DNA from 2 places in the Allobosea sp. MMO-172 genome. Region 2 is predicted to be linked to the other one. Evidence: predicted binding sites of a transcription regulator. Region 2 holds the regulator's gene; the other holds the start of a gene.
The links. The regulator HrcA, encoded in region 2, represses chaperone genes, less so after heat shock. The targets are predictions, from matches to a motif close to GTTAGCACTCNCNNNNNGNGAGTGCTAAC.
Positions count from the first base shown of each region.

Region 1 (7,815 bases), on a different contig from region 2:
CCAGCCCGCCGAGGACGACCTGGAGCGGCAGCTCCAGCGGCGCCGGAAGCACGCCGCGCAACGGCCAGACCGCAAGGCCCATCGCGATGCCGGCGGCGAGGACGCAGGCGATCTCGCGCAATGGCGGCAGGACCGGCAATGCGCGCAGCGCGACCACGGCCATGACTAGCAGCGCCGTCAGGTAAGCAGCACTTTGCGCGACCGAGACCGTCGCCGGCGCCAGCGTCCCCGGCAGCGCGAAGATGAGGGCGAGATTGACGGCGAGCCCGATCAGGGACGCGAGGATCGCGACGAGCGTGCGCTTCGCCAGCAGGAAGACGGGCGCGAGACCGGCCTGGAACAGTGCGATCGCCGCGAAGCCCGGCAGCAGCAGCGCCATATGGCCGGCGAAATGGCCGCGGAAGCTCGCGGGCACGAAAAGCCGCTCGAAGGCCGGCAGGATCAGCCAGAAGCCGAGCGCGACCGGCAGCACGCAGGCGATCACCGGGACCATGTTGCGGGCGATGCGCTTCTGCGCGGCGATGCGGCCCCGCGTCTCGTCGAGGCGGATGACCTCGCGCAGCAGCACGATCTCCAGCATCGTGGCCAGAACCGGGAAGAGCCGGAGGCCGATATCGGACGCCAGCGAGAAATAGCCGGCCTCGGCGAAGCCAAGCCTGTCGGCGAGGATGGCGCGGTTGAGGAGCGGGATCGCGGCGTAGACGGCGTTGCCCGCGACCAGCGGCAGGGCGTAGCGCGCGAAACCGCGCATCAGGTCGGTCCGGGGCGCGCCTGGCGGCGGCCTCATATCGGCGAGCCTGCCGCGATTGGCGATAACGGCGGCAACCGCGCTGAGCACGCCGCCCAGCAGGACGACGGCCGGATCGCGGGTCCACCAGGCGCCACCGACCATTAGCAGCAGTGCCGCGACGCTGCGGACCAGCACGAGCCGAGCATAGGCCGCGTCGCGAAAGCGGGAGCGGGCGATGGCCGCGTGATAGTCGAACCAGCCGGCGGCGATGCCGCCCGCGACCGAGACCATCAGCAGCGCGGCCGGCAGCCCTGCATCCACGCCCGCGAGCAAGGCCGCGGCAAGCAGCGCGCAAAGCGACAGGCTGACGCCGGCGAAGAGCAGATCGAGCGTCGCCCGGATGCCGGGATCGCTCTCGCGGGTTTCGACAGAGTAGAACCGCACGACGGAGAGCTTCAGCCAGTCGAGCAGCGCCGTGTTGACGAGCACGACGGTGGCGGCGCCGATGGCGTAAAGACCGAAAGCTTCGGGGCCGAGGAACAGGGCGACGAGCAGCCCGAGGACGAAATTCAGCCCGGCATTGACGATGAAGGGCAGAAGAACGGTCATCGGGCCTTCGTCACTCCCTTACGATCCTGCGGCTGCCACGGCGCAAGCGCGCGACTCATCGGCGCTGGCGCCCGCGAAACCGGGGGTAGCCGGACGAAACCGGTTTTCCAAGAGGCGTTGCGCGGCACCGCATGCCCCGCCCTGCCGCCAGGGCATTGGGCGATGCCGTTCCCGCATCTGTACGGCAGCTGGATTTGACCGTAAGGCCAACATCATGATCCCGCCCATCCGGCCTGCCCGAGACGACGATTCCGGCCCGCTTTCCGCTCTGATCGCGGCGAGCTTCGCGGAGTATCCGGGCTGCATCTTCGTCGAGGAAGAGCTGCCGGAACTGCGCCGGCCGGCCTCCTGTTTCGCAGCCAAGGGCGGCCTGCTCTGGGTCGTGGACGGGCCGGACGGCCGCATCACCGGTTCTCTCGGCGTCGTGCCGGTGCCCGGGCAGAATGCGGTCGAGCTCGCCAAGGTCTATGTCGACGGCGCCCTCCGGGGCTCCGGGCTGGCGCAAGCCCTCTTCGCCAAGGCGATGGATTTCGCCGAACAAGGTGGCTTTGCCGAGATGGCGCTGTGGTCGGATAGCCGCTTCGCGCGCGGCCACCGCTTCTACGAGAAGCTCGGCTTCGTCCGCTGGCCGGGCGAGCGCTATCTCGGCGACGCCTCGGCAAGCTGGGAATACCATTTCCGCAAGCCGCTGCGCGCCAGCCCATGACGCTGTCCGTCGCCTTCCGAGCCGCGCTCGGCATCGCCCTGCTCACCGCCATGGACGGGGTGATCAAGGGCCAGATGCAGGAGCACCCCTTCATCGTGGCGCTGTTCATGCGCTTCCTGATGGGCGGCATCTGCGCGCTGATCGTGCTGGCCATCGCGCGTCCGCCCCGGCCGACGCAAGCAAGCCTGATCGGCAATCTCGCGCGGATTCCGCTGGTGGTGCTCACCGCCGGCAGCTTCTTCTATTCGGTCTCGGTGCTGCCGCTGGCGGAAGCCCTGACCCTCTCCTTCCTCGCGCCGGTCTTCGTCGCCCTGCTCGGCGGCCTCCTGCTCAAGGAGAAGATCGACAAGCGCATCCTGCAGGCGCTCGGCTTCGGAATCGCCGGCATGCTGGTGATGGTCTGGCCGCGGCTGCAGGGCCATGTCAGCGGCGCCGGACTCGGCGTCGCCGCCGCGCTGTTCTCGGCGGTGAGCTACGCCTTCAACCTGATCCTGCTTCGGCGCATCGCGGTCCGGGAACACCCGACCGTCATCGTCGCCTTCCAGAATGCCGGACCGGCGGTCTGCCTCGCGATCCCGGCTGCGCTAGCCTTCGTGCCGATGACTTGGGCGGATTTCGCCGCCTATCTCTTCGCAGGCGTGCTCGGCGTCGCCGGCCACCTGACGCTGACCTCGGCCTATGCGCGGGCCGCGGCCTCGCGCCTCGCGCCCATCGAGTACACGGCGCTGATCTGGGCGAGCCTGCTCGGCTTCTTCGTGTTCGGCGAGGTGCCCCTCTACACGACCTATCTAGGCGCCCTGCTGATCGTCGCAGGCGCCGTCGCGGTCAGCCGGCGCTGATTTCACCCTTGAGGTGATAGGTCAGGGCGAGCGCGATGCAGTGGTCGAGCGCCTCGGCTGGCACAGGTTCGCCCAGACGGAAGACCAGAGTGCGCGCGCCATCCACCCGCAAGGCATCCGGGTAAAGCTGCCTGAAGGTATCCGCCAGGCTGGTCTGGCAGTGAACGAAGAGTGCGTAGGCCTCAGGCTCGGCCCGCAGCGGACCAAGGCGGATCGTCGTGCCGATACGCGGCCTGACGGGATGATAGGCCGGCTCGTTCCATTTCAGGGTTTCCTGCAAGGTTCCGATGACCGGCCTTGCCGCCGCGACATCGAAGATGCGCTGGCGCAGTTCGAGCAATGGACCGCGCAGCGGCGCCGGAAAAGACTGGTATCGCGCCGCGACATCGGGAGCATGGAACGGAACGACGGGCATCGGGCAGCTCCGTGGAGAGCCCCCTCAATAGCGCGGCCGCGTGAGGCCGCACAGAGGCCGGTCAAGCCTCGGCGCGCTTCGCCGGAAAGACCAGGCAGGTCTCGGTGCCATGCGCGAGCAACTTGCCGCGCGCGTCGACCAGCTTGCCTTCGGTCGTGATCACCGAATTGCCGCGATGGATCAGCTTGCCCTCGCAGCGCACCGGGCCGCTATCCGGCATGACCGGGCGGACATAGTTCAGCTTCATCTCCAGCGTGGTGTAGCCCTCGCCCGGCTTCAGCGTGGCGTGGGCGGCGCAAGCCATGGCGGAATCGAGGATCGTCGCGGTCCAGCCGCCATGGATCGTACCGAGCGGATTGAAGAAACGCGGTGATGGCGTTCCGACGAAGACCACCCTGCCCTCGTCGGCCTCGGCCAGCTCGAAATCCATCGCGTCGGCGAATGGCGGCGCCGGATTGGTGCCGGCGATGATGCCGCGCAGGAAGCTCAAGCCATCGCCCGCGACCAGTTCCTCGCGAGACACCACCCCAACCGCGCGCTTCATACCGATCTCCATTCGTGTATCTGCACGATATGAAGAGAAACGCGAGTGCGTCAATCCGGGGCAGAAGGAGAACCTTTTAGCGGTCATCCCGGACGTAGCGAAGCGGAGATCCGGGATCCATTCCGGAGCCTTTTCCGATTGAAGCTTCGGAATGGATCCCGGGTCTCCCTGTGGTCGCCCGGGATGACCACTGAAAGGCTCGAACTCGACGTTAGAACCCGACCTCAGCGCTCACCGCGTGCGGCCCGGCGCAATGCCTTGAGCCCGTCGCGGGTTTCGCGCCAGCGGTCCTCGCCGAAGCCGCCCTCGATCTTGTCCTGCGCCTCCCGCCAATACGGGATCGCGGCCTCGATCGCGGCCCTGCCCTTCTCGGTCACCGCATAGACCGAGGCCCGGCCGCGACACTCGACCGGCTCGACCATGCCCTCGGCCGCCAGAAGCTGGAGATTGCGGGTCAGCGAGGTCCGCTCCAGCGCGAAGCGCTCGGCCAGCTCCGTGACCGATTTCCATTGCCCGGTGCTGAGCGCCGAAAGCAGCACGAACTGGGTGATCTTGAGCCCGCTCGGGCGCATCGCCTCGTCATAGGCCCGCGTCACGGCGCGGGCGGTCATGCGGACATGCAACGCGACGCAGGAGCGGGCGATGGCGTCGAGGCGCGGGTCGGGAGCGGGCGTCGTCATTCCGCCATGTTAGCGTGTTCAAGCGCTGCTGCCAGCAGGCCTGAAGCGACCTGCGACACCGCATCCGCCGACGTTCACTTTATCGCGGAGTGCTTCCTTGACTCTCCGTACCCCCGCGCCTATCTCCGCTGGCATCTGTTAGCACTCTCACTTGGTGACTGCTAACAGCCTCCCCCGGGAGCCCTTCAGCGGCACCCGAAACGAATAAGACCGAGAGGAAGACAGAACCATGAAGTTCCGTCCGTTGCATGACCGCGTCGTGGTCCGCCGCCTTGACAGCGAAGAGAAGACCAAGGGCGGCATCATCATCCCCGAGACCGCCAAGGAAAAGCCCCAGGAGGGCGAGGTCATCGCCGTCGGTTCCGGCGCGCGTGACGAGGCCGGCAAGCTCGTTGCCCTCGACGTCAAGAAGGGCGACCGCGTCCTGTTCGGCAAGTGGTCGGGCACCGAGGTCAAGATCGACGGTCAGGACCTCCTGATCATGAAGGAATCCGACATCATGGGCGTCGTCGGCTGATCGCCGCCTGACCGCTCTCTTCCGTTTCAAGTTCTAAGGAGTAGCTCTCATGGCTGCCAAAGACGTCAAATTCGGCACTGAAGCCCGCGACAAGATGCTGCGCGGCGTGGATGTCCTCGCCAACGCCGTGAAGGTCACGCTCGGTCCGAAGGGCCGCAACGTCGTGATCGAGAAGTCGTTCGGCGCTCCGCGCATCACCAAGGACGGCGTCACCGTCGCCAAGGAGATCGAGCTTTCCGACAAGTTCGAGAACATGGGCGCCCAGATGGTCCGCGAAGTCGCTTCGCGCCAGAACGACCATGCCGGCGACGGCACCACCACCGCCACCGTCCTCGCCCAGGCGATCGTCCGTGAAGGCGCCAAGTCGGTTGCCGCCGGCATGAACCCGATGGACCTGAAGCGCGGCATCGACCTGGCGGTCGAGGCGATCGTTTCGGACCTCAAGAAGAACTCGAAGAAGGTCACCTCGAACGCGGAAGTCGCGCAGGTCGGCACCATCTCGGCCAACGGCGACTCGTCGGTCGGCGAGATGATCTCGAAGGCCATGCAGAAGGTCGGCAACGAGGGTGTCATCACCGTCGAGGAAGCCAAGACCGCCGAGACCGAGCTCGACGTCGTCGAGGGCATGCAGTTCGACCGCGGCTACCTGTCGCCGTACTTCATCACCAACTCCGAGAAGATGGTCGCCGAGCTCGACGACCCCTACATCCTCGTCTTCGAGAAGAAGCTCTCGTCGCTCCAGGCGATGCTGCCGATCCTCGAGGCCGTCGTGCAGACCGGCAAGCCGCTGCTCATCATCGCCGAGGACGTCGAGGGCGAGGCCCTGGCCACGCTCGTCGTCAACAAGCTCCGTGGCGGCCTGAAGGTCGCGGCCGTCAAGGCTCCGGGCTTCGGTGATCGCCGCAAGGCCATGCTCGAGGACATCTCGATCCTGACCGCCGGCCAGATGATCTCGGAAGACCTCGGCATCAAGCTCGAGACCGTGACGCTCAACATGCTCGGCCGCGCCAAGCGCGTGCGCATCGAGAAGGAGAACACCACGATCATCGACGGCGCCGGCAAGAAGAAGGACATCGAGGCTCGCGTCGGCCAGATCAAGGCCCAGATCGAGGAGACCTCCTCGGACTACGACCGTGAGAAGCTCCAGGAGCGTCTGGCCAAGCTCGCCGGCGGCGTCGCGGTCATCCGCGTCGGCGGCGCGACCGAGGTCGAGGTCAAGGAGAAGAAGGACCGCGTTGACGATGCCCTGAACGCGACCCGCGCTGCGGTCGAAGAAGGCATCCTCCCCGGCGGTGGCGTTGCGCTCCTGCGCGCGCTGTCCTCGGTCAAGACGATCAAGACCCAGAACGACGACCAGAAGACCGGTGTCGAGATCGTCCGCAAGGCGATCACCGCTCCGGCCCGCCAGATCGTCGAGAACGCCGGCGATGACGGCGCGGTCGTGGTCGGCAAGCTGCTGGAGTCGAAGGACTACACCTACGGCTACAACGCCCAGACCGGCGAGTACGGCGATCTGGTCAAGGCCGGCATCATCGACCCGACCAAGGTCGTCCGCACGGCGATCCAGGACGCGGCTTCGATCGCGGGCCTGCTGATCACCACCGAGGCGATGGTCGCTGACCTGCCGAAGAAGGACGCCCCGATGCCCCCGATGGGCGGCGGCGGCATGGGCGGCATGGACTTCTGAGGAAGTCCAGCTTCTCGAAAGCTACCAGGAAGGCCCGGCGCAAGCCGGGCCTTTTTAGTTGGGCGATGATGCAGCGCCTCAGCCGCCGGGTGCGCCATGCGTTCACGGCGCCCCGCCGGGCTGCCTTCGCCATGCCGCCGCCATGTCTTCTCGCCTATAAAAGCGGCAAGCGCGCCAGTCTCTGACGCGCCAAACGGCAATCATCGGGAGAGGCTCATGACGACCTCCAAACTCCTCACCGGCGTCGCTTTCGCCGCCACGCTGCTCGCCTCGCAGATCGCGCGCGCCGACATCACCATCGGCCTCGTCGCACCGCTGACCGGCCCGGTCGCCGCCTATGGCGACCAGGTCAAGAACGGCGCCCAGACCGCCGTCGACGCCATCAACAAGGCCGGCGGCGTGCTCGGCGAGAAGCTCGTGCTGAAGCTTGCCGACGATGCCGGCGACCCGAAGCAGGGCGTCTCCTCCGCCAACCTGCTCGTAGGCGACAAGGTCAAGTTCGTCGTGGGGCCGGTGACCTCCGGCGTCGCCATGGCGGTCTCGGACGTGTTCGCCGAGAGCGGCGTGCTGATGGTGACGCCGACCGCGACCTCGCCGGCGCTGACCACGCGCGGCCTGACCAATGTCTTCCGCACCTGCGGGCGCGACGACCAGCAGGCCGACATCGCCGCCGCCTATGTCCTGAAGAACCTGAAGGACAAGAAGATCGCGATCGTCCACGACAAGGGCACCTACGGCAAGGGCCTGGCCGATGCCTTCCAGAAGGGCATCAATGCCGGCGGGCTCAAGGAAATCGCGGCGCTGACCGTCAATCCCGGCGACAAGGACCTCTCGGCCGTGGTGACGCGCCTGAAGGCTGCGAATGTCGAGGCGATCTATTTCGGCGGCTACCACCCCGAGGGCGGCCTGCTCGCGCGCCAGCTCGCCGATGCCGGCGTCAAGGCGACGATCATCGGCGGCGAGGGCCTGTCCAACACCGAGTTCGCGGCGATCGGCGGCGACCATGCCACCGGCACGCTCTTCACCAACGCGACCGACGCGCTGAAGAACCCCGACTCGGCCCAGGCCGTCGCGGCGCTGAAGGAGAA
Region 1 is NZ_JBBCUM010000001.1:130,652-138,466, forward strand. Features, by position in the region: gene WFK61_RS00585 (lipopolysaccharide biosynthesis protein) at 1-1,339, opposite strand, end outside; gene WFK61_RS00590 (GNAT family N-acetyltransferase) at 1,554-2,045, shown strand; gene WFK61_RS00595 (DMT family transporter) at 2,042-2,884, shown strand; gene WFK61_RS00600 (DUF1801 domain-containing protein) at 2,871-3,299, opposite strand; gene WFK61_RS00605 (PaaI family thioesterase) at 3,361-3,843, opposite strand; gene WFK61_RS00610 (MarR family winged helix-turn-helix transcriptional regulator) at 4,068-4,523, opposite strand; gene groES (co-chaperone GroES) at 4,753-5,040, shown strand; gene groL (chaperonin GroEL) at 5,090-6,727, shown strand; gene WFK61_RS00625 (branched-chain amino acid ABC transporter substrate-binding protein) at 6,944-7,815, shown strand, end outside.
Region 1: groES (co-chaperone GroES) is a predicted target of HrcA. The motif match lies at 4,661-4,689, and genes of this name have one in related genera.

Region 2 (7,815 bases):
ACCGCATCCTCTTCGTCGGCACGTCGAGCACGACGCGCGAGCCGGTGATCGGGATGATGGTGAACTCCTTCATCATGGCGATCACGATCGCACTCGGAAAGATCTTCATCTCCGTGCTCTCGGCCTATGCGGTGGTCTATTACCGCTTCCCGTTCCGCATGGCCGCGTTCTGGATCATCTTCATCACGCTGATGCTCCCGGTCGAGGTCCGCATCTTCCCGACCTTCAAGATCGTCTCCGATCTCAACATGCTCGACACCTATCAGGGTCTCGCCGTGCCGCTGATCGCCTCGGCGACGGGCACGCTGCTCTTCCGGCAGTTCTTCATGACGATCCCCGACGAATTGCTCGAAGCGTCCAAGATCGACGGCGCCGGCCCGTTCAAGTTCTTCAAGGACACGCTGATCCCGCTCTCGATGACGACGATCGCCGCGCTCTTCGTCATCCAGTTCATCTATGGCTGGAACCAGTATCTCTGGCCGCTTCTGGTGACGACGAAGGACTCGATGCAGACCATCGTCATCGCCATCAAGAAGATGATCGTCACCGCCGACGCCCTGACGGAATGGCAGCTCGCCATGGCCACCGCTATGCTGGCGATGCTGCCGCCCGTCTTCGTCGTCATCGCCATGCAGAGGCTCTTCGTGAAGGGCCTGGTCGAAACCGAGAAGTAATCCGCGAATGGCCCAGGTCACTCTCAGCAACGTCAAGAAGGTCTATGCCGGCGGCGTCGAGGCCGTGAAAGGCGTCTCCTTCGACATCCCCGATGGCGGTTTCTGCGTCCTCGTCGGCCCCTCCGGCTGCGGCAAGTCCACGCTCCTGCGCATGGTCGCCGGGCTGGAGACGATCTCGTCCGGCGAGGTCGCGATCGGCGAGCGCGTCGTCAACCAGATCGAGCCGGCCGACCGCGACATCGCCATGGTGTTCCAGAACTATGCGCTCTACCCGCATATGAACATCTACGACAACATGGCCTACGGCCTGCGCAACCGCGGCACGCCCAAGGACGAGATCGACAAGCGCGTGAAGGAAGCCGCGCGCATCCTCGCGATCGAGCCCTTCCTGGAGCGCCGGCCGCGCCAGCTCTCCGGCGGCCAGCGCCAGCGCGTCGCCATGGGCCGCGCCATCGTGCGCAAGCCGCAGGTCTTCCTCTTCGACGAGCCGCTCTCGAACCTCGACGCGAAGCTCCGCGTCCAGATGCGCGTCGAGATCAAGAAGCTGCAGCGCGCGCTCGGCGTCACCTCGATCTACGTTACTCACGATCAGGTCGAGGCGATGACGCTCTCCGACAAGCTCGTCGTGATGAATGCCGGCCAGGTCGAGCAGATCGGCCTGCCCGCAGAGGTCTACCGCAAGCCGGCGAGCAAGTTCGTCGCGACCTTCATCGGCTCGCCGCCGATGAACATCCTGCCCGGCTCGGTCGACGGGCCCGGCATCGTCGCGCTCGGCGACGCGATCATCGAAGTCCGCGACCTGCGCGAGGATCTGGCGGCGCAGGCCTCGGTCGAGGTCGGCTTAAGGCCCGAGGATGTCGAGATCGCTTCGGAAGGGCAGGCGGGCTCGCTGCCCTTCGATGTCGAGTTCATCGAGGAACTGGGCGCGACCCAGCTCTTCCACGGCAAGCTCTCGGGCCAGCCCTTCGTGATGCAGGCGGCGACGGGCGTGGTTGCGGCTCAGGAAGGCCGGCTCTGGATCACCGTCGATCCCGACAAGGTCCATGTCTTCGACCCGAAGACGGGCTCGCGATTGGGGAAGGGCTGAGCGGCGCATTTCGCGCTCTTCGTCATGGTCGGGCTAGTCCCGACCATCCACGTCTTCATTCGTGTCATGCGGTGTTCAAGGCGTGGATGCTCGCCACAAGGGCGAGCATGACGGCGGTGTTTCCACGCTCGACGAAAATCGCCTCAAGCCGCCAGATCGGCCACCAGCGCATCCAGCAGCAGCGCGCCGTCCGGCGTCGCGGCGAGCCGGCCGCCCGCGCGCTCCATCAGCAGCTTCTGCTCGATCAGGCTTGAAACGCGCTTGGCGTTGAGCGGGCGCCCGGCCAGCGCCTTGAACACCTGCGGGTCGATACCCTCGACGAGGCGAAGCCCCATCAGCAGGTACTCGTCGCCTTGCGCTTCCTCGGATAGCCGCTCGTCCTCGACGAGCGCATGGCCTTCGGCCTCGACGCGTTCCAGCCAGACTTCCGGCCGCTTCTCGGTCGAATGCGCCATCCGGCCCTGCTCCGTCACGAGCCGGCCATGGGCACCGGGGCCGATGCCGGCATATTCGCCATAGTGCCAGTAGACGAGATTGTGCCGGCACTCGGCGCCCGGCCGGGCGTGGTTCGAGATCTCGTAGACCGGCATGCCGTGCCTGGCCGTGATCTCCTGCGTCGTCTCGTAGAGCGCGGCGCCGGCCTCATGATCGGGAATGGCGAGCTTGCCGGCGCGGAACAGCCGCTCGAAGGCGGTGCCGGGCTCGATCGTCAATTGGTAGAGCGAGAGATGTTCGGCCGCATGGCTGATCGCCAGCTCCAGCTCGGCGCGCCAAAGCGCAGGTGTCTGCGAGGGCGAGCGGGCATAGATCAGGTCGAAGGAGTAACGCTCGAAATATTGCCGCGCGATCGCGACGGCCGCGAGCGCTTCCTCGGCGGAGTGCATCCGGCCGAGCGCCTTGAGATCGGCATCGTTCAGCGCCTGCACGCCGAGCGAGACGCGGTTGACGCCGGCCGCGCGGAAATCGCGGAAGCGCCCGGCCTCGACGCTGGTCGGATTGGCCTCCAGCGAGACTTCGCAGTTGGGATCGACCGCCCAATACTCGCCGATCGCATCGAGGATCGCGCCGACCGTGCGCCCCTCCATCAGCGAGGGCGTGCCGCCGCCAAAGAAGATCGAGGAGACCGTGCGTCCCGGCACCAGCGCGGCGCGGTGCGCGATCTCGCGGCGGAAGGCGGCGATATAGCGCTGCTGGTCCGGCGGCTGCAGGCGGACATGGCTGTTGAAGTCGCAATAGGGGCATTTGGCCAGGCAGAAGGGCCAATGCACATAGACGGCGAAGCCCGCATCCGCGGTCGGATGCAGGATCGAAGGCCGCTCGGACAAGGCGGCCGGGGCGCTCACGCCGGCTTCCTCAGGCAGGCGGCGGCGAGTTCATGGAAGGCGCGGGCGCGATGCGACAGGCCGGGCGAGCCATCCGCCGGAATGCCGTGCTTCTCCGTAGCCGTCATCTCGCCGAAGGTCTTCTCATGGCCGTCGGGCAGGAAGATCGGATCATAGCCGAAACCGCCGAGACCGCGCGCCTGCTCGGTCACCGTGCCGAAGACGCGGCCTTCGAACAGTTCCTGATGTCCGTCCGGCCAGGCGATCACCAGCGCCGAGACGAAATGCGCCTTGCGCCTGTCCGGCGTGATCGCGCCGCGCTTGGCGAGTTCCATCTGCACGCGCCCGATCGCCGGGGCGAAATCTTTGCCGGGCCCGGCCCAGTTGGCCGAGAACAGGCCCGGCGCGCCGTCGAGCGCATCGATGCAGATGCCGGAATCGTCGGAGAGCGCCGGCAGCCCGCTGGCGGTCGCGGCGGCGACCGCCTTGATCGCCGCGTTCTCCGAGAACATGTAGCCATCTTCGACCGGCTCGGGCAGGCCAAGCTCCCCGGCCGAGACGAGCTCGATGCCATAGGGCGCCAGCAAGTCGCGCATTTCGCGCAACTTGCCCTGGTTATGGGTCGCGATCACGACCTTGCCGGTGAGGAGGCGATGCTCCGACATCTCTTCATTATCCTCTGGAACCACGCCGTCATCCCGGGCTTGACCCGGGATCCATCGAAGGGCGTCGCGCTCTACGATGGATCCCGGATCTTCGCTTCGCTGCGTCCGGGATGACGCCGTGTTCTATGACGGTGACTACGCCACCGCCGCCTTCTGCAGCGTGACGAGCTTGGCGACGCCGCCCTTGGCGAGCTTGAGCAGCGACAGAAGCTCTTCCTCGGAGAAGGGCGCGCCTTCGGCCGTGCCCTGCACCTCGACGATGCCGCCCGAGCCGGTGATGACGAAATTCGCGTCGGTCTGCGCGCCGGAATCCTCGACATAGTCGAGATCGATCACCGGGTTGCCGGCGACGATGCCGCAGGAGATCGCGGCGACATGGTCCTTGAGCGGGTTGGTGCCCTTGAGCAGGCCGCGCCCTTCCATCCATTTCAGCGCGTCGTGCAGCGCGACCCAGGCGCCGGTGATCGAGGCCGTGCGGGTGCCGCCATCGGCCTGCAGCACGTCGCAGTCGACGACGATCTGGCGCTCGCCGATCGCGGTGAGATCGACGACGGCACGAAGCGAGCGGCCGATCAGGCGCTGGATTTCCTGCGTGCGGCCGGAGGGCTTGCCGGAGGTGACCTCGCGGCGCGTGCGCTCGTGGGTGGCGCGCGGCAGCATCGAATATTCGGCGGTGACCCAGCCCTTGCCGGTGCCGCGCAGCCACGGCGGCCCCTTTTCCTCGACGGTCGCGGCGCAGAGCACCTTGGTCTCGCCGAACGTCACCATGCAGGAACCCTCGGCATAGCGCACCACGCCGCGTTCGAGCGTGACCTTGCGCATCTCGTCGGCGGCGCGTTTGGAGGGTCGCATGAAATATTCCTGTCTTGCGGGGAAGTGGCGGCTTGTAGGCGTTTGCGCCGCGCGCGGCAAGGCACGGAGCGGTTCTGCCCCTTGATCCCTGCGCTTTGCATGACGACAATAGGGCGAGAACGACGGTTCGCCTGAAAAGGTTCATGAGCGCCCATACGCCCCGCCCCGAGACGATGAGCAGCCTGGTCGAGACCGACCAGCGCTCGCGCGAGATCTTCCGCCAGATCGTCGACGGCTACCTGACGACGGGTGAGCCGGTCGGCTCGCGCAACATCGCCCGCCTGCTGCCGATGGCGCTCTCGCCCGCGACGGTGCGCAACGTCATGACCGACCTCGAAATGGCCGGGCTGATCTACGCGCCGCATACCTCCGCGGGCCGCTTGCCCACGGAGCGAGGCCTGCGCTTCTTCGTCGATGCGATGATGGAGGTCGGCAATCTCACGGCCGACGAGCGCTCGCGCATCGAGGCGCAGATCAGGGTCGCCGCCAGCAATCGCAATCTCGACCAGACCCTGACGGAAGCCTCGGCCCTGCTCTCCGGCCTGTCGCGCGGCGCCGGTGTCGTCGTCACCACCAAGGCCGATGTCCGTCTGAAGCATATCGAGTTCGTCCGGCTCGACCCTGCCCGCGCGCTGGTCGTGCTCGTCTCGGAGGACGGTACGGTCGAGAACCGCCTTTTGGCCCTGCCGCCCGGCCTGCCGGCCTCCGCCCTGAGCGAGGCCGCGAATTTCCTCAACGCCCGCATCCTCGGCAAGACGCTCGCCGAACTGCGCGGCGAGATCGGCGGGCAGCGCGCCCTGATGGAGCGCGAGCTCGATGTCCTGACGGCTCGCCTCGTCGAAAGCGGCATCGCGACCCAGGCCGGTCCCGGCAGCGACCGCCATCTTATCGTGCGCGGGCAGGCCAACCTGCTCGACGATCTCCGGGCGCAGGAGGATCTCGAGCGCATCCGCATGCTCTTCGGCGATCTCGAGACGCAGACCGATGTCATCGATCTCCTGACCCGGGCCGAGGATGGCGACGGCGTGCGCATCTTCATCGGTTCGGAGAACAAGCTGTTCTCGATGTCCGGCTCCTCGATGGTGGCCGCGCCCTTCCGCGACGCCGAGCAGCGCATCGTCGGCGTCGTCGGCATCATCGGCCCGACGCGGCTGAACTATGCCCGCATCGTTCCGATGGTCGACTACACCGCCAAGGTCGTCGGCCGCCTGCTCGACGGCGGCCGCTAGGCGAGAGCCCAAGGCCCTGAGTTGGCTTTGCCGGCGGAAGCGGCTATCGAGCGGGCAAAGCAACACTTTCCGTCATTCAGGTGCGACCCATGTCCGAGCAGCTTCCCGACCGTCTTTCCGTCAATCCGGACAGCCCCTTCTACAATGAAGAGGTTCTGGCGCGCGATATCGGCATCCGCTTCAAGGGCGTCGAGAAGACCAATGTCGAGGAATATTGCGTCTCCGAAGGCTGGGTGAAGGTCTCCGCCGGCAATGCCAAGGACCGCTTCGGCCGGCCGATGACGATCACGCTCAAGGGCCCGGTCGAGCCGTATATCCGCGGCAAGGTCGAGGGCTGAGCCTCCATTGTCATTCCGGGGCTTCGCGCAGCGAAGAGCCCGGAATCCACGACCGGGCGAGCCGCTAGTCGTGGGATGTCAAATGCTCCACCCAGTCGTGGGTTCCGGTTTCACGCCTGCGGCGTGCCCCGGAATGACAACGGTGGTTCAAGCGAGACTCTTGTAGAAAAACGTCGAGCCGCAATCGGCGCCATCCGGCATCAGCGCATAGCGCGGGATGGTGCCGGCCTCGGTCCAGCCGAGCCGGTTGTAGAGCCTTCGCGCCGCCCCGTGCTCGTCCGTGTCGAGCACCAGCAGGTCGCGGCCCTTCTCGCGCGCGATCGCCTCGGCCCGCTGCATCAAGGCTTCGCCGATGCCCTGCCGGCGCGCGCGGGAATGCACCAGAACCTTGGCGATCTCGGCCCGGTGCGGCTGGTTCGGCTTTCCGATCAGGTGAAGCTGCGCCGTGCCGACGATGCCGTCGCCATTGCGTGCTGCCAGCAGGATGACCTGCCCGCCCTCGACGCCCGCCGCGACATCGCGCCAGAAGCGTTCGTAATCGGCTGCCGTGTTCCAGTTCATGAAGCCGACCGAGGCGCCGTTGGCGACGCTGTCGCGCAGAATCTCTGCCAGCGCTGGAATCGCCGCTTCGGCATCCCCGGCGTCGAGTGTGTCGATGGAGACGGCGAGGCTGGTCGCGTTCATGCGATATGTCCCGGAAAGGCGCCGCTTCTCGCAGCGAGGATGACGGCGTAGCGGACGGGCGCATCGCCCGGATTGCGGTAGATGATCGGGCCGCGCAGATGCATCTGCAGGCAGTCGCCCTCGGCCAGTTCCTGGCGGACGCCTTCGACGGTCAGGTCGAGCCGGCCGCGCAGCACCCAGATCTGCTGGTCGAGCGCCGCCGCGCCCGTCGCGTTGTCGAGCCTCACTTCGGCACCGGCCGGAAGCTCCACCTCGACGATCTCGAAGCCCGAGCCCGTCCCGCGCGGCGAGACGTTGCGGCGCAGATAGCCGCTCGCCGGGTCGCGCCAGACCGGCTGGGCGTCGCGGCGCGCCAATGGCCCGCTTCCCGTGCTCTCTTCCAACAGCGCCGAGAGCGAGAGGCCGAGCCCGGAGCCGAGCCGGACGAGCAGTGCCGCTGTCGGACTCGATTCGCCGCGCTCGACGCGCGAGATCATCGCCCGGCTGACACCGCTGCGCTCGGCAAGGGCGTCGAGCGTCAGGCCATGGCGCTGGCGGGCCGCCTTGAGGCGCTGCCCGAGCATGCGGTCGATCTCGGTGTCGTGTTCGAACTCCATGGGTGGAGAATAATTCTCAGATATTGGAATTTGCAAGATGCATTCTCTGCCTGCGTGAACCTGTGGTCATCCCGGGCTTGCCCCGGGATCCATCGAAGGGCGCCGGTGCTCTACGATGGATCCCGGATCTCCGCTTCGCTCCGTCCGGGATGACAGGGTGGTTCCGGGAAAAACAGTCTGAAGGGGCCTTCGAACAGGCCAACCGCTTGGCGCCGCGCGGCATCACTGCTATGGCGCGCGCATGAGCACCCGTTCCATCGACAATATCCGCAACTTCTCGATCGTTGCCCATATCGACCACGGCAAGTCGACGCTGGCCGACCGCCTGATCCAGCAGACCGGCACCGTCGCCGCCCGCGACATGAGCG
Region 2 is NZ_JBBCUM010000015.1:128,856-136,670, forward strand. Features, by position in the region: gene ugpE (sn-glycerol-3-phosphate ABC transporter permease UgpE) at 1-674, shown strand, start outside; gene WFK61_RS20775 (sn-glycerol-3-phosphate import ATP-binding protein UgpC) at 682-1,761, shown strand; gene hemW (radical SAM family heme chaperone HemW) at 1,905-3,104, opposite strand; gene rdgB (RdgB/HAM1 family non-canonical purine NTP pyrophosphatase) at 3,101-3,748, opposite strand; gene rph (ribonuclease PH) at 3,884-4,600, opposite strand; gene hrcA (heat-inducible transcriptional repressor HrcA) at 4,744-5,829, shown strand; gene WFK61_RS20800 (DUF3297 family protein) at 5,919-6,167, shown strand; gene WFK61_RS20805 (GNAT family N-acetyltransferase) at 6,315-6,851, opposite strand; gene WFK61_RS20810 (helix-turn-helix domain-containing protein) at 6,848-7,447, opposite strand; gene lepA (translation elongation factor 4) at 7,689-7,815, shown strand, end outside.